Regions from separate parts of the Streptomyces sp. NPDC029674 genome, predicted to be linked through region 1. Evidence: riboswitches for the same ligand, from Rfam matches in the RefSeq annotation. Region 1 holds a riboswitch; the other holds the start of a gene.
The links. Region 1 has a riboswitch for cobalamin ahead of ACI2L3_RS22555 (ribonucleoside-diphosphate reductase subunit alpha). Riboswitches for the same ligand answer to the same signal wherever they lie in the genome.

Region 1 (7,715 bases):
TAGGGGTGTCAAGGGTGTATAAGAAGGGCTGTCGCGTCCGTTATCGGACCGACACCTGAGCAGGCAGAGTCGGGTCGGCCCGTACCGTGCCACGATGTGAGCCGCGACAGACGGAGGAGCCGGTGACGGCAGCAGCACAGGAGCCGGGAAGGCGGAGCATGGGCACCGAAGCGGGCAGTACCGGGACCGATGTGGGCGCGCCCCCGGAGAGCCCGAGCGTCGGCCGCACCGCGCGCGTGCCCAAGTACTACCGCCTGAAGCGGCACTTGCTGGACATGACGGAGACGCTGCCGCCCGGCACCCCCGTCCCCCCGGAGCGCACGCTCGCCGCCGAGTTCGACACCTCCCGTACGACGGTCCGCCAGGCCCTCCAGGAGCTGGTCGTCGAGGGCCGGCTCGAGCGGATCCAGGGCAAGGGCACGTTCGTCGCCAAGCCGAAGGTGTCGCAGGCCCTGCAACTCACCTCGTACACGGAGGACATGCGGGCCCAGGGCCTGGAGCCGACCTCGCAGCTCCTCGACATCGGCTACATCACCGCCGACGACACCCTCGCGGGCCTGCTCGACATAAGCGCCGGCGGCCGCGTCCTGCGCATCGAGCGGCTGCGGCTCGCCAACGGCGAGGCGATGGCCATCGAGACCACCCACCTGTCGGCGAAGCGCTTCCCCGCCCTGCGCCGCTCCCTGGTCAAGTACACCTCCCTCTACACGGCGCTCGCCGAGGTGTACGACGTGCACCTCGCGGAGGCCGAGGAGACCATCGAGACCTCCCTCGCCACCCCGCGCGAGGCCGGCCTGCTCGGCACCGACGTCGGCCTGCCGATGCTGCTCCTCTCCCGTCACTCGCAGGACGGAAACGGCCGGCCGGTGGAGTGGGTGCGCTCCGTCTACCGCGGCGACCGGTACAAGTTCGTCGCCCGCCTCAAGAGACCCACGGACTGACCGCACACCCGGGGGTCTGGCGCGGATCACCTCCCTGCCCTAGGTTCCTCCCGTCATCGCACGATGAACGTCATCGCAAGATGAGCGGGAGGACGACCCGGTGCGCAGAGCGAACCCTCGATCCATCGTCATCTGGTCCCTCGTCGCGCTGGTCGGCGCCACGGGCTGGACCGTCCTGGCACTCGCCCGCGACGAGGAGGTGTCGGCCGCCTGGATGGTGGCGGCGGCCCTCGGCACGTACGCCATCGCGTACCGCTTCTACTCGAAGTTCATCGCGTACAAAGTCCTCAAGGTCGACAGGACCCGCGCCACCCCGGCCGAGCGGCTCGACAACGGCATCGACTTCCATCCGACCGACCGGCGCGTGCTGCTCGGCCACCACTTCGCGGCGATCGCGGGCGCGGGGCCGCTGGTGGGCCCGGTCCTCGCCGCCCAGATGGGGTATCTGCCGGGCACCATCTGGATCATCGTCGGCGTGATCTTCGCGGGCGCCGTGCAGGACATGGTCGTGCTGTTCTTCTCGACGCGGCGCGACGGCAAGTCGCTCGGGCAGATGGCGCGCGAGGAGATCGGCCCGTTCGGGGGCGCCGCCGCGCTGCTCGCCACCTTCGCCATCATGATCATCCTGCTCGGGGTGCTCGCGCTGGTCATCGTCAACGCGCTCGCCGAGTCGCCGTGGGGCACCTTCTCCATCGCGATGACCATTCCGATCGCCCTGCTGATGGGCTTCTACCTGCGAGTACTGCGCCCCGGCCGGGTCAGCGAGGTCTCGCTGATCGGCATCGCGCTGCTGCTGCTCGCACTCGTCGGCGGGCGCTGGGTCGCCGAGTCGTCCCTCGCGGACACCTTCACGCTGGCACCCTCGACGCTGGTCATCTGGCTGGTGGCGTACGGATTCGTCGCCTCGATCCTGCCGGTGTGGATGCTGCTCGCGCCGCGCGACTATCTCTCCACCTTCATGAAGATCGGCACCATCGTCCTGCTCGCGCTCGGCGTCGTGGTCACGCTGCCCACGCTGAAGATGGACCCGGTGACCGACTTCGCCTCGCGCGGCGACGGGCCCGTATTCGCGGGCTCGCTCTTCCCCTTCGTCTTCATCACCATCGCCTGCGGGGCGCTCTCCGGCTTCCACGCGCTGATCTCCTCGGGCACGACGCCGAAGATGATCCAGAAGGAGACGCAGGTCCGGATGATCGGCTACGGCTCCATGCTGATGGAGTCGTCCGTCGCGGTCATGGCGCTCGTCGCGGCCTCGATCATCGACCCGGGCCTGTACTTCGCGATGAACGCGCCGGCGGGCGTCGTCGGCGACACCGTCCAGGAGGCGTCGAAGGCCGTCGCGGGCTTCGGGTACTCCATCTCGCCGGCCGAACTGGCGCAGGCCGCCAAGAACGTCGAGGAGTCCTCGCTGCTCTCCCGCACCGGCGGCGCGCCCACGCTCGCGGTCGGCGTCTCGGAGATCTTCTCGAAGGTCACCGGCGGCTCGATGCGCGCCTTCTGGTACCACTTCGCGATCATGTTTGAGGCGCTCTTCATCCTGACCGCGCTGGACGCGGGCACGCGCGTGGGCCGCTTCATGCTGCAGGACATGCTCGGGAACGTCTACAAGCCCTTCAAGAGGGTGAGTTGGAAACCTGGACTCATCATCACGAGCGCCCTCGTCACCGGTCTGTGGGGATACTTCCTCTGGGTGGGCGTGCACGAGCCGCTCGGCGGGATCAACCAGCTCTTCCCGATCTTCGGCATCGCCAACCAGCTCCTCGCGGCCGTCGCCCTCGCCGTCTGCACCACGCTGCTCGTCAAGTCCGGGCGCCTCAAGTGGGCCTGGATCACCGGCGTTCCGCTCGCCTGGGACGCGACGGTGACGCTCACCGCGAGCTGGCAGAAGGTGTTCTCCAGCGACCCGCGCGTCGGCTTCTTCCAGCAGCGCGCGAACTACCAGGACGCCATCGACGAGGGCAAGATCCTGCCGCCCGCCAAGACCATGGACGACATGCACACCGTCGTCACCAACTCCACGGTGGACGGCGTCCTTTCGGCGACCCTCGCCCTGCTCATCGTCATCGTGATCGTGGACGCGGCCCGCGTGTGCGTCCGGCACGTCCGCAACCCCGCAGCCTCGCGGCTGAGCGAAGCGCCGTACGTGGAGTCGAAGTTGGCCGCGCCGGCCGGGCTCTTCGCGACCGCGGAGGAGAAGCGGGAGCTCACCCCATGACGTGGGTGTTGCGAGGGCTGCGGTGGATTCGCTGGTACGCACGGGAGTTGACGGACGAGTCGGCGTACGACCGCTATGTGGCTCATTTGCGAAGGGACCATCCGGCCGCAGCCGTCCCCAGCCGCCGCGCATTTGAGCGCATGCGGACAGACCAACAGGAGTCGGACCCGCGACAGGGCTTCCGCTGCTGCTGAGCAGGCACATCGACGGTCCGGTGACTCGTCCGTTATCCGGACAGGGGTTCCATAGATCAAGACTCTCGCTTAGATTTCCCGCACGTTAAGCACGGGATAAGTGAGGGAACGGAGCCGCGCTATGTCAGATGCGCCGGAAGTGAACAGACCGGTCGTCACGCCGGTCCGCGTGGTCATCGCCGTCTGCCTTGTCGCGCCCTTCGTGGCGATGCTGTGGGTGAGCTCCTACGCCAAGATCGAGCCGACCTTCATCGGCATCCCGTTCTTCTACTGGTACCAGATGCTGTGGGTGCTCATCTCCACGGTGCTCACGATGATCGCGTACAAGCTGTGGCAGCGTGACCAGCGCGCCCGCAAGGAAGAGGCGCGGTCATGAACGACGGAGTCAACGGCGTCGCACTCGCCGTCTTCATCTTCTTCTTCCTCGCGGTCACGGTCATGGGCTTCCTGGCCGCCCGCTGGCGCAAGGCCGAGAACGACCAGAGCCTGGACGAATGGGGCCTCGGCGGCCGCTCGTTCGGCACCTGGGTCACCTGGTTCCTGCTCGGCGGCGACCTCTACACCGCGTACACCTTCGTGGCCGTCCCCGCGGCGATCTACGCGGCGGGCGCGGCCGGCTTCTTCGCCGTGCCGTACACGATCCTCGTCTACCCGCTGATCTTCACCTTCCTGCCGCGCCTGTGGTCCGTCTCGCACAAGCACGGCTATGTGACCACCTCCGACTTCGTGCGCGGACGCTTCGGCTCCAAGGGGCTCTCGCTGGCGGTCGCGGTCACCGGCATCCTCGCCACGATGCCGTACATCGCGCTCCAACTGGTCGGCATCCAGGCCGTTCTCGACGTCATGGGCATCGGCGGCGGGCCCGACACCAACTGGTTCATCAAGGACCTGCCGCTGCTGATCGCGTTCGCGGTGCTCGCCGCGTACACCTACTCGTCGGGGTTGCGCGCGCCCGCGCTGATCGCGTTCGTGAAGGACGGCCTGATCTACCTCGTCATCGTCGTCGCGATCATCTACATCCCGATCAAGCTCGGCGGCTTCGACGACGTCTTCGCCAAGGCGGGCGACGCCTTCTCGCAGACCAACCCGGCGACCGACAAGCCGCGCGGCGCGCTCGCGCCGCCGGAGGCCGGTCAGTGGACGTACGCGACGCTGGCGCTCGGCTCGGCCCTCGCGCTCTTCATGTACCCGCACTCGATCACGGCGACGCTCTCCTCCAAGAGCCGCAACGTGATCCGCCGCAACACCACGATCCTGCCCCTGTACTCCCTGATGCTGGGCCTGCTCGCGCTGCTCGGCTTCATGGCGATCGCGGCCGGGGTCAAGGTCGACAACGGCCAGCTCGCGATCCCGCAGCTCTTCGAGGACATGTTCCCCGACTGGTTCACGGGCGTCGCCTTCGCGGCGATCGGCATCGGCGCGCTCGTGCCGGCCGCCATCATGTCCATCGCGGCCGCGAACCTCTTCACCCGGAACATCTACAAGGACTTCCTCAAGCCCGACGCGACGCCCGAGCAGGAGACCAAGGTCTCCAAGCTGGTCTCGCTCATGGTGAAGGTGGGCGCCCTCGTCTTCGTCCTCGGCATGGACAAGACCGTGGCGATCAACTTCCAGCTGCTCGGCGGCATCTGGATCCTGCAGACGATGCCCGCGCTGGTCGGCGGCCTGTTCACCCGGTGGTTCCACCGCTGGGCGCTGCTCGCGGGCTGGGCGGTCGGCATGGTCTACGGCACGCTCGCCGCGTACGGCGTCGCCTCGCCCACGCAGAAGCACTTCGGTGGCTCCTCCGACACGATCCCGGGCATCGGCGAGATCGGCTACATCGGTCTCACCGCGTTCGTCCTGAACGTCGTCGTGACCGTGGTCCTCACCTTCGTCCTGAAGGCGCTGAAGGCCCCCGAGGGCATCGACGAGACGTCGCCGGAGGACTACACGGCGGACGCGGGCGACCCCGGCGTCGTACAGGAACTCCCGAAGGCGACGGCGGGCGCCGGACACTGAACACCGCTCCCCCGCACGTGACATGGGCCGCCGGAAAACCGGCGGCCCATCGTCGTACTCCTGTTGCACACTTCGCCCCATGGACTTCACGATCACCATCAGAGGGGCGCACCCCGAGGAGTACGAGGCGCTCGGCGACCTCACCGCGCAGGCCTATCTCGACGGCGGACACCTGGACTTCGGGGCGGACGACCCCTATCTCGCGGTGCTGCGCGACGTGCCGTCGCGGGCGGCGGCGGCCGAGGTCCTGGTGGCCGCGGCGGACGGGAAGATACTCGGCTGCGTCACCTATGTGCCGGCCGGCGGCCCGATGGCCGACATCGCGCGGGACGGCGAGGCGGAGATCCGCATGCTGGCCGTCTCCCCCGGGACGCGCGGCCGGGGCGTGGGCGAGACGCTCGTACGGGAGTGCGTGCGGCGCGCCGCGGAGGCGGGTCGCGGCGCGCTCGTCCTGTCCACGCAGACGTCCATGCACGCCGCCCACCGGCTGTACGAGCGCCTCGGTTTCGTGCGGACGCCCGAGCGCGACTGGAGGCCGATCGAGACGGTGCCGCTGCTGGCGTACGCGCTGAAGCTCTAGCCGCAAGCCCCCTGGGCCGACACAAGATGTGGGCCCGCTTCAGGAGCGCGGCACAAGATGTATGCTCGTGCTCGCTGTCGCCGCAGGGGAATCCGGTGCAAGTCCGGAACTGTCCCGCAACGGTAGACGTGTACGCATTTGTCGTACGCGGAGTCCGAAGACCTGCCGGCAGTGCACCCGAGCCGTCCGGCCCGGGTGCCGACCGTCCGGGCCTCGTGGAATGGGCCGGTGGACGCGGTACGCCGCCCTGCCCGGGTGCGCCCGTGTGTGCCATCCCCTCCCCCAGGCCCAGAGCCGAGCGAGGGAGAGCTCCACGTGACCATCGCGCCTGCCGAACCTGCGTCAGCGCGGGCACCGCAGCCCACCGACAGCACCGAGGGTGCCGAAGGCACCGACGGACCGGGTGCCGTACTGCTGCGCACCCTGACCGACCTCACCGCCGACCTCCCCGACACCGACCCCGGCCGGGTCGCCGCCGCGGCGCTGCGGGGCCGGTCGGCCCGGGCCGACGAGGCGGAGCTGCGGGAGCTGGCGACCGAGGCGGCCGCGGGGCTCATCTCCGAGGACCCGGCGTACTCCCGGCTCGCCGCGCGGCTGCTCAGCCTCTCCATCGCCACCGAGGCCGCGTCGCAGGGCGTGCGCTCCTTCACCGAGTCGATCGCCGTCGGCCACCGCGAGGGCCTGATCGCCGACCGCACGGCGTCCTTCGTGACGGAGCACGCGGCCCGGCTCGACGCGCTCGTGGACGCCGCGCTCGCCGACGGCGCCGACTTCCGCTTCGGCTACTTCGGCCTGCGCACCCTGCACAGCCGCTATCTGCTGCGCCACCCCATCACCCGGCAGGTCATCGAGACGCCGCAGCACTTCATGCTGCGCGTCGCGAGCGGCCTCGCCGAGGATGGGAGCGCCCGCGCCGTCGACGAAGTCGCCGCGCTCTACGGCCTGATGAGCCGCCTGGACTACCTGCCGTCCTCGCCGACGCTCTTCAACTCCGGCACCCGCCACCCGCAGATGTCGTCCTGCTACCTCCTCGACTCCCCGCTGGACGAGCTCGACTCGATCTACGACCGCTACCACCAGGTCGCGCGGCTCTCGAAGCACGCGGGCGGCATCGGCCTCTCGTACTCCCGGATCCGCTCCCGGGGTTCGCTGATCCGCGGCACGAACGGGCACTCCAACGGCATCGTGCCGTTCCTGAAGACGCTGGACGCCTCGGTCGCCGCCGTGAACCAGGGCGGGCGGCGCAAGGGCGCGGCCGCGGTCTACCTGGAGACGTGGCACTCCGACATCGAGGAGTTCCTGGAGCTGCGCGACAACACGGGTGAGGACCAGCGGCGCACGCACAACCTCAACCTCGCGCACTGGATCCCCGACGAGTTCATGCGCCGGGTCGCCGCCGACCAGCCGTGGTCGCTGTTCTCGCCGTCCGACGTGCCCGAGCTCGTCGACCTGTGGGGCGAGGAGTTCGACGCCGCGTACCGGAAGGCGGAGGCCGCCGGGCTCGCGAAGAAGACGATGTCGGCCCGCGACCTGTACGGCCGCATGATGCGCACCCTCGCGCAGACCGGCAACGGCTGGATGACGTTCAAGGACGCCGCCAACCGCACCGCCAACCAGACCGCCGAGCCCGGCCACACCGTGCACTCCTCGAACCTCTGCACGGAGATCCTGGAGGTGACGGACGACGGGGAGACCGCCGTCTGCAACCTGGGGTCCGTGAACCTCGGCGCCTTCGTACGCGACGGGGACATCGACTGGGAGCGGCTCGACGACACCGTCCGCAC
Region 2 (7,715 bases), on a different contig from region 1:
ACGCGGGGGCCGCCCCCGCACCCGGCTCGACCACCGTGCGGTGGAACTCGTGGCCCCGCATCCGCGTCCCCGCCGGCGCGAGCACGCTGTCCGACACGGCCACCGCGTCCCGGTAGCCGAGCGTCAGCCGCTCCGACATCCGCGCCGCGGCGTCGAGGACCCCGCACATCGGCTTCCCGTCCAGCTCGCGGGAGAGGTAGAGCAGGCCCGCGCACTCGGCGGCCACGGGCGCCCCGGAGAGCGCGAGCTCGGCCACGGCCTTCCTGAGCGGTTCGTTGGCGGACAGCTCGGGCGCGTACACCTCGGGGAAACCGCCCCCGATGACCAACCCGGCCGTCCCGTCGGGCAGTCGCTCGTCATGGAGGGGGTCGAACGGTACGACCTCCGCGCCGGCGGCGGTGAGCAGCTCCGCGTGCTCGGCGTAGGAGAAGGTGAAGGCGGCCCCACCGGCGACGGCGATGCGGGGGTGATATTCAGCCCGTCCGGCGTTTGAGGATGAACTCGGCGAAGCCGGTGATGCACCGAGCCCCGTGTGGGGGTCCCACGCCTCACCCCGCAGGGACGGCGCACTGCGCGCCAGCGCGAGCAGGGCATCCAGGTCGCACCCCTCCCGCACCTGGGCGGCGAGCGCGGCGACGGACTCGACCGCATCGGCCTGCCGCTCCGCCACCGGCACGAGCCCCAAGTGCCGGGAAGGCGCCCGGACTTGGGAAGCGCGGCGCAGAGCGCCGAGCACCGGCACCCCGGACTCGTCCAGCGCCTCCCGCAGCAGCACCTCGTGCCGGTCCGAGCCGACCTTGTTGAGGATCACGCCCGCGACCCGCACCTCGGGGTCCCAGGACGCGAAGCCGTGCACCAGCGCGGCCACCGACCGCGACTGCGACGACGCGTCGACGACGAGGACGACCGGCGCCCGCAGCAGCTTCGCTACGTGGGCCGTGGAGGCCAGCTCGCCCTGGCCCGCGGCCCCGTCGTACATCCCCATCACGCCCTCGACGACGGCGAGATCGCAGCCCGCCGACCCGTGCGCGAAGAGCGGGGCGATCAGGCCGGGCCCGCACAGGTACGCGTCGAGGTTGCGGCCGGGGCGGCCGGTCGCGAGCGCGTGGTAGCCGGGGTCGATGTAGTCGGGCCCGACCTTGTGCGGCGAGACGGCGAGCCCGGCCGCCGCGAAGGCGGCCATCAGGCCCGTCGCGACGGTCGTCTTGCCGCTGCCCGACGACGGCGCCGCGATGACGAGACGAGCTACCACTCGATGCCCCTCTGGCCCTTCTGGCCGGCGTCCATCGGATGCTTGATCTTTGACATGTCGGTGACGAGGTCCGCGAAGTCGATCAGCTGCTGCGGGGCGTTGCGGCCGGTGATGACCACGTGCTGCGTGCCGGGGCGGTTCCGCAGCACCTCCACGACCTCGTCGGTGTCGATCCAGCCCCAGTGCATCGGGTAGGCGAACTCGTCGAGGACGTACAGCTTGTACGTCTCCTCGGCGAGGTCCCGCTTGACCTGCTCCCAGCCCTCACGGGCCTTGTCCTCGTTGGTCGGCTCGCCCTCGGCGGGGGCGCGCTGGATCCACGACCAGCCCTCGCCCATCTTGTGCCAGGCGACCGTGCCGCCCTCGCCGGAGGCGCCGAGGACCTTCAGCGCGTTCTCCTCGCCGACCTTCCACTTCGCCGACTTCACGAACTGGAAGACGCCGATCGGCCACCCCTGATTCCAGGCGCGCAGCGCGAGCCCGAACCCGGCGGTCGACTTGCCCTTCCCGATGCCCGTGTGGACGAAGACCAGCGGACGGTTGCGGCGCTGGCGCGTCGTGAGCCCGTCGTCCGGTACGACACTCGGCTGTCCCTGCGGCATTAAGCGGCCCTCCTCGAAGGCGAGTTCATTCCCTGTACGTCCTTGACGAGGCCGGCGATCGAGTCGGCCCGCAGCTCGTCGAGGGTCACGGCGGTCCCGCCGAGCTCCCCGGCCAACTGGCCCGCGAGACCCAGGCGTACGTAACCCGACTCGCAGTCCACGACGACCGAGGCGACCCCGTCCGCCGCGAACAGCCGGGCCGCGCGGCCCGCACGGGCCACCGGCTCCACACCGCCCGTCGCCCGCCCGTCCGTCACCACGACCACCAGCGGCCGCCGCGCGGCGTCCCGCAGCCGCTCGATCCGCAGCACGTCGTGCGCCTTGAGCAGGCCCGCGGCCAGCGGGGTGCGGCCGCCGGTCGGCAGCGATTCGAGGCGGGCCGCCGCCGCGTCCACCGACGAGGTCGGCGGCAGCGCCACCTCGGCGTCCTTGCCGCGGAACGTCACGAGCCCCACCTTGTCGCGCCGCTGGTAGGCGTCCAGGAGGAGCGAGAGCACGGCGCCCTTGACGGCGCTCATCCGCTGCCGCGCCGCCATCGACCCGGAGGCGTCCACGACGAACAGCACGAGGTTGCCCTCGCGGCCCTCGCGGGTGGCCTGCCGCAGATCGTCACGGCGTACGACGAGCCCGGTGCCGGAGCGTCCGCGCGCCTTCTGGTGCGGGGCAGCCGCCTGCACGGTCGCCGCCAAGTGCAGCTTGGTCAGGGCCCCTTGGGGGCGCCGCGAACCCGTCGTGCGGCCGTGTTCGGTGCGGGCCCGCGAGCGCCGGCCCGCCGCGCCCTCGCCGATGCCGGGCACGCTCAGCATCTTCGTGCGGAACGGCTCGGCGGCGCGTACGGGCTGCTGCTCGGCGGAGGCGCCGCCCGGGGCCGGGGCGGGCTCCTGCGGGGCCGGGGCCTCCTCGGTGTCCGGGCCCTGGCTCTGGGACGGCAGCTCGGGGGAGTCCGGGCCGTCCGGGCCGTCCGCGGGAGGCTGACCGCCGCCGGGGCCGCCCCCGTCGGGCCCGCCGCCGTCCGGATCGTCGTCGCCCTCCGGCGGCTCGGGCTCCTCGGAAGCCTCGTCGTCGCGCGCCTCCTCCAGCGTCTCGTCGAGCTTGTCCTCGTCGAGTCCCGGCGCGTCGAAGGGGTTGCGGCGCCTGCGGTGCGGCAGCGCGAGCAGCGCGGCCTGCCGCACGTCCTCGCTCTGCACGTCGGTGCGGCCCGCCCAGGCGGCCAGCGCCGTCGCCGTGCGCGCCATCACGATGTCCGCGCGCATCCCGTCGACCTCGAACGCCGCGCAGGTCGCCGCGATCTGCCGCAGCGCCGCGTCCCCCAGGACCACCTGGGGGAGCAGCGCGCGGGCCGCCACGACGCGGTCGCGCAGCGCGGCCTCGTCCGCGGCGAAGCGGGCGGCGAAACCCTCGGGGTCGTCGTCGTACGCGAGCCGCCGCCGTACGACCTCGACGCGCTGGTCGGTCTCGCGGGACGCGGCCACCTCGACGGTCAGACCGAACCGGTCGAGCAACTGCGGCCGCAGCTCGCCCTCTTCGGGGTTCATCGTGCCGACGAGCAGGAACCGCGCGGCGTGCCGCACGGAGACGCCCTCGCGCTCGACGTACGAGGCGCCCATCGCGGCGGCGTCCAGGAGCAGGTCGACCAGGTGGTCGTGGAGCAGGTTGACCTCGTCCACGTACAGGATGCCGCGGTGCGCGTCGGCGAGCAGTCCGGGCTCGAAGGCCTTCACGCCCTCCGCGAGCGCCCGCTCGATGTCGAGGGCGCCGACGAGCCGGTCCTCGGACGCGCCGACGGGCAGCTCGACCATGCGCGCGGGGCGCGCGGTGGCGCCGCCCGCCTCGTGCGGGCCGTCGGGGCAGTTCGGGTCGGGCGCGGCCGGGTCGCACGAGAAGCGGCACCCGGCGACGACCGGGACCTCCGGAAGGAGCGCGGAGAGCGCACGCACGGCGGTGGACTTGGCGGTGCCCTTCTCTCCCCGCACGAGCACGCCGCCGACGGCGGGCGATACGGCGTTCAGCAAGAGCGCGAGCCGCAGGTCGTCCTGCCCGACGAGGGCGGTGAACGGATACGGGGTACTCACAGAGCCTCCTTGATGCGGTGGTGCGTGGCGGTGCTCACGTGGGCCTTCACAGGGGCGCTCATGACGGCGCGCCCGGCGCGATGAACGGCAGGCCCCCCGGCACGCCGTTCTCGATCAGGCCCAGCAGCGCGTCCGTGTCCGCGTGGTGTTCGATCAGGTCGCCGAGCAGGTCGAGCTGCTCCTCGCGCAGCGCGCCGAAGCTGGTGTCGGGGGCGGGCACGAAGCGGCGGCCCGCCGCGCGGGCGACCTCGGTGAGGAACCGGCGCCGGAACGCGTCGCTCTCCAGCGACCCGTGCCAGTGCGTGCCCCACACCTCGCCGACCCGGCAGCCGTCCAGGAAGGGTTCGCCGCCCGCCACCTCGGCGACGCCGTGATGGATCTCGTACCCCTCGACCGGCTCCCCGAGGGCCTCGCCCACCGGCCGGGCGAGGGTCTTCTCCCGGGCGAACCGCACCCGCACCGGCAGCAGCCCCAGCCCGTCGACGGATCCGGCCTTCGACTCCACGTCGTCCTCGATGTGCTCGCCGAGGACCTGGAAGCCGCCGCAGATCCCGAGCACGGGCCGCCCCTCGGCGGCCCGGCGCGCGAGGGCGTCCGCGAGCCCGCGCTCACGCAGCCACCGCAACGCCTTCACGGTCCCGCGCGTGCCCGGTACGACCACGAGGTCCGCGTCGACGAGCTCCTCCGCCCGGTCCACGAACCGCACGACGACACCGGGCTCGGCGGCCAGCGCGTCCACGTCCGTGAAGTTCGACATCAGCGGTACGGCGCACACGGCGACCCGCAGCACGTCCTCACCGACCGGCGGCGCCACCACGGACTCCCGGACCGCGCCCCGCAGGGAGACCCGCAGGCCGTCCTCCTCGTCGATGCCCAGCCCGTGCTGGAACGGCAGCACGCCGTACGTGCGCCGCCCGGTGAGCCCGAGCAGCATGTCGAGCCCGGGTTCGAGGAGGGAGACGTCCCCGCGGAACTTGTTCACCAGGTAGCCCGCGACGAGCTCCTGGTCGGCCGCGCTCAGCAGCGCCGTCGTCCCGAAGAACGACGCGAACACCCCGCCCCGGTCGATGTCCCCGACCACCAGGACGGGGAAGCGGGCGGCGCGCGCGATGCCCATGTTGACGATGTCGGTGCGCCGCAGGTTGATCTCGGCGGGACTCCCCGCGCCCTCACAGATCACGGCGTCATAGCTGCCCCGGAGCTCCTCCAGGCATCCCACGACGGTCTCCAGCAGTGCGGCCTGGCGCCCCCCGTGGTAGCCGCGCGCGCTCATCTCGCCCACCGGCTTGCCCATGAGCACGACCTGGCTGGAGCGGTCACCGCCGGGCTTGAGCAGCACGGGGTTCATCAGCGCGCTCGGCTCGACGCGGGCGGCCTGCGCCTGCATGGCCTGCGCACGGCCGATCTCGGCGCCCTCGCGGGTGACGAAGGAGTTGAGGGACATGTTCTGCGCCTTGAACGGCGCGACGGACACGCCCTTGCGGGTCAGCCACCGGCAGATGCCGGCGGTGACGACGCTCTTCCCGGCGTCGGAGGTGGTTCCGGCGACCAGCAGTCCACCGCTCATACGTCTCTCCCTGACTTGGCCGACCGCGACCTTGCCGACCGCAGTGTCCGGCGGGCGGCGACCGCGACGCCGAGAGCAAGCCAGCTCACCCGCCGGGACAGCTTCACGGCCCGCTCGATGTCTTCTACGCGCACGTCACGCCCGCCCCCGTTCAGCACGGGCCGGTGCTCGATCCGTCCGCCGTACGAGAGCGTCCCCCCGAGCCGGACCCCCAACGCCCCGGCGAAGGCGGCCTCGACGGGCCCGGCGTTCGGACTGGGGTGCTTCGCCGCGTCCGTACGCCAGGCGCTCAGCGCGCCCCGCCCCGAGTCCCCGGCGACCGCCGCGAGCACGGCGGTGAGCCGCGCCCCCGGCCACCCGAAGACGTCGTCGAGCCGGGCGGAGGCCCACCCGTAGCGCCGGTACCGGGACGACTTGTGCCCGACCATGGCGTCCAGCGTGTTCACGGCGCGGAAGGCGACGAGCCCCGGCACCCCGCCGAGGGCGCCCCACACGAGCGCCCCCACCACCGCGTCGGACGTGTTCTCGGCGACGGACTCCACGACGGCCCGCGCGATCCCGTCGGCGTCCAGCGCCTGCGGGTCCCGCCCGCACAGATGCGGCAGCCGCTCCCGCGCGACCTCGACGTCGCCGGCCTCCAGCGCCCCGCCGACGGCCCGCGCCTCCCGGCCGAGCGAGGTCCCGCCGACCACGGCCCAGGTCGCGGCGGCGGTCAGCGCCACCGAACCGGCGCGTGACCGGCGTACGAGGGAGGAGGCGAGGGCGGCGGCGCCCGCCGCGCCCCCGGCGCACACCACGGCGTGCAGCGCGCCCCACCCGCGGTGGTCGCGCCACAGCACCCGCTCGACGGCGCCCGCGGCACGTCCGAACGCGGCGACCGGATGGCCGCGGCGGGGATCGCCGAGCAGCAGGTCACCGAGGAGTCCGGCGGCGGCGCCGTACGCGAAGTCGCGATCGGCACTCATGGGCTCAGCCCGTCGCTTCACTGAGGAGGGAGCTCGTACTCAGGGAGGGAACCGGCAACGGGCGGCCGCGCATGGCGATATGTCCTCACTCAGGGTGTCCGCGCCCTGGTTCGACGTGATCGGTGGCGAGAGTTCCTGGCTCGCGGGGAGTGTCTCTCCCCGGTGACAGTGGCGGGACCGCGCCGGATTCGCACCGGCTTCCTCTTCTGCCGCCGTAGTTGGCCCCGGCAGTCCACCACGCCCCGCGAATGCCCGTCAACTCGCCGTTGACCTGCGGCGGGAGAGTGTGCGGAGCCCCACACACGACGGTGGGGCGCGGGACGCGCCAGCGCGTCCCGCACCCCACCCGAAAACGCTTCGTCAGGCGACGATCAGATAGATCCCGTACGCCACGGCCGCCGCGCACAGCGCGAAGCAGGCGTACGCGCCGGTGCGCGCCGCGGTCGCGGAGCCGCCGCCCGAGGTGGCCGCCGTCTCCTGCTTCGAGAGGCCGACGATGCCGAGGGTGAACAGGCCCACCAGGGCCACCGTCACCGCGAGGCTGACTCCGAAGACGGAGCCGAGAGCTGCCCAGTCGATGCTCATGGTGATCTGTCCTTATACCGTCGCGGGCCGGGCGGGGTCCGCCATGGCGCCGGTCGTGGTGGTGGTCGGGGCTCCGACGGTGGCCTTGAGGGGCTCGTCCGGGCCGGTCGAGGCGGCCATCGCGCCCGTCGGGGGCGGGGTGACGGCGGCGATCGCGGTGGTCACGACGCCCGCGGGCTCGGCGCCCGTGGCGTCGTCGGAGCGGATCTCGTCGTCGGTGACGTTGGTGTGGTCGACGGCGTTGCGCCGCGAGAGCACCCAGATGACGGCCGAGCCCGCGACCAGGAGCGCGGCGGTGACCGCGACGCCCCAGGGGCCCTGCTTGGTGAGGAACTCGGCGCCCGCGCCGACCAGGCCGGCGGCCGGCAGGGTCAGACCCCAGGCGACGAACATCCGGGTCGCGGTCGACCAGCGGACCACGCCGCCCTTGCGGCCGAGGCCCGCGCCCATCACGGCGCCGGAGCAGGACTGGGTGGTGGAGAGCGAGAAGCCCAGGTGCGAGGAGGCCAGGATGACCGTCGCGGCGCTGGTCTGGGCGGCGAAGCCCTGCTGCGGCTGGAGGTCGGTGAGGCCCTTGCCCATGGTGCGGATGATGCGCCAGCCACCGAGGTAGGTGCCGAGGGCGATGGCCACACCGGCCGAGACGATGACCCACATCGGGGGGTTCGCGCC

Region 2: another riboswitch for cobalamin. It lies ahead of ACI2L3_RS36905 (cobalamin biosynthesis protein); the one in region 1 lies ahead of ACI2L3_RS22555 (ribonucleoside-diphosphate reductase subunit alpha).

Annotation. Positions count from the first base shown of each region.
Region 1 covers NZ_JBJDPY010000009.1:139,689-147,403, reverse strand. The annotation lists gene ACI2L3_RS22585 (GntR family transcriptional regulator) at 159-941, shown strand; gene ACI2L3_RS22580 (carbon starvation CstA family protein) at 1,042-3,156, shown strand; gene ACI2L3_RS22575 (CstA-like transporter-associated (seleno)protein) at 3,153-3,350, shown strand; gene ACI2L3_RS22570 (DUF3311 domain-containing protein) at 3,472-3,726, shown strand; gene mctP (monocarboxylate uptake permease MctP) at 3,723-5,351, shown strand; gene ACI2L3_RS22560 (GNAT family N-acetyltransferase) at 5,431-5,931, shown strand; cobalamin riboswitch at 5,980-6,116, shown strand; gene ACI2L3_RS22555 (ribonucleoside-diphosphate reductase subunit alpha) at 6,247-7,715, shown strand, end outside.
Region 2 covers NZ_JBJDPY010000026.1:8,871-16,585, forward strand. The annotation lists gene ACI2L3_RS36885 (cobyrinate a,c-diamide synthase) at 1-1,252, opposite strand, end outside; gene cobO (cob(I)yrinic acid a,c-diamide adenosyltransferase) at 1,246-1,854, opposite strand; gene ACI2L3_RS36895 (putative cobaltochelatase) at 1,854-3,926, opposite strand; gene ACI2L3_RS36900 (cobyric acid synthase) at 3,985-5,493, opposite strand; gene ACI2L3_RS36905 (cobalamin biosynthesis protein) at 5,490-6,458, opposite strand; cobalamin riboswitch at 6,567-6,711, opposite strand; gene ACI2L3_RS36910 (hypothetical protein) at 6,819-7,043, opposite strand; gene ACI2L3_RS36915 (anion permease) at 7,056-7,715, opposite strand, start outside.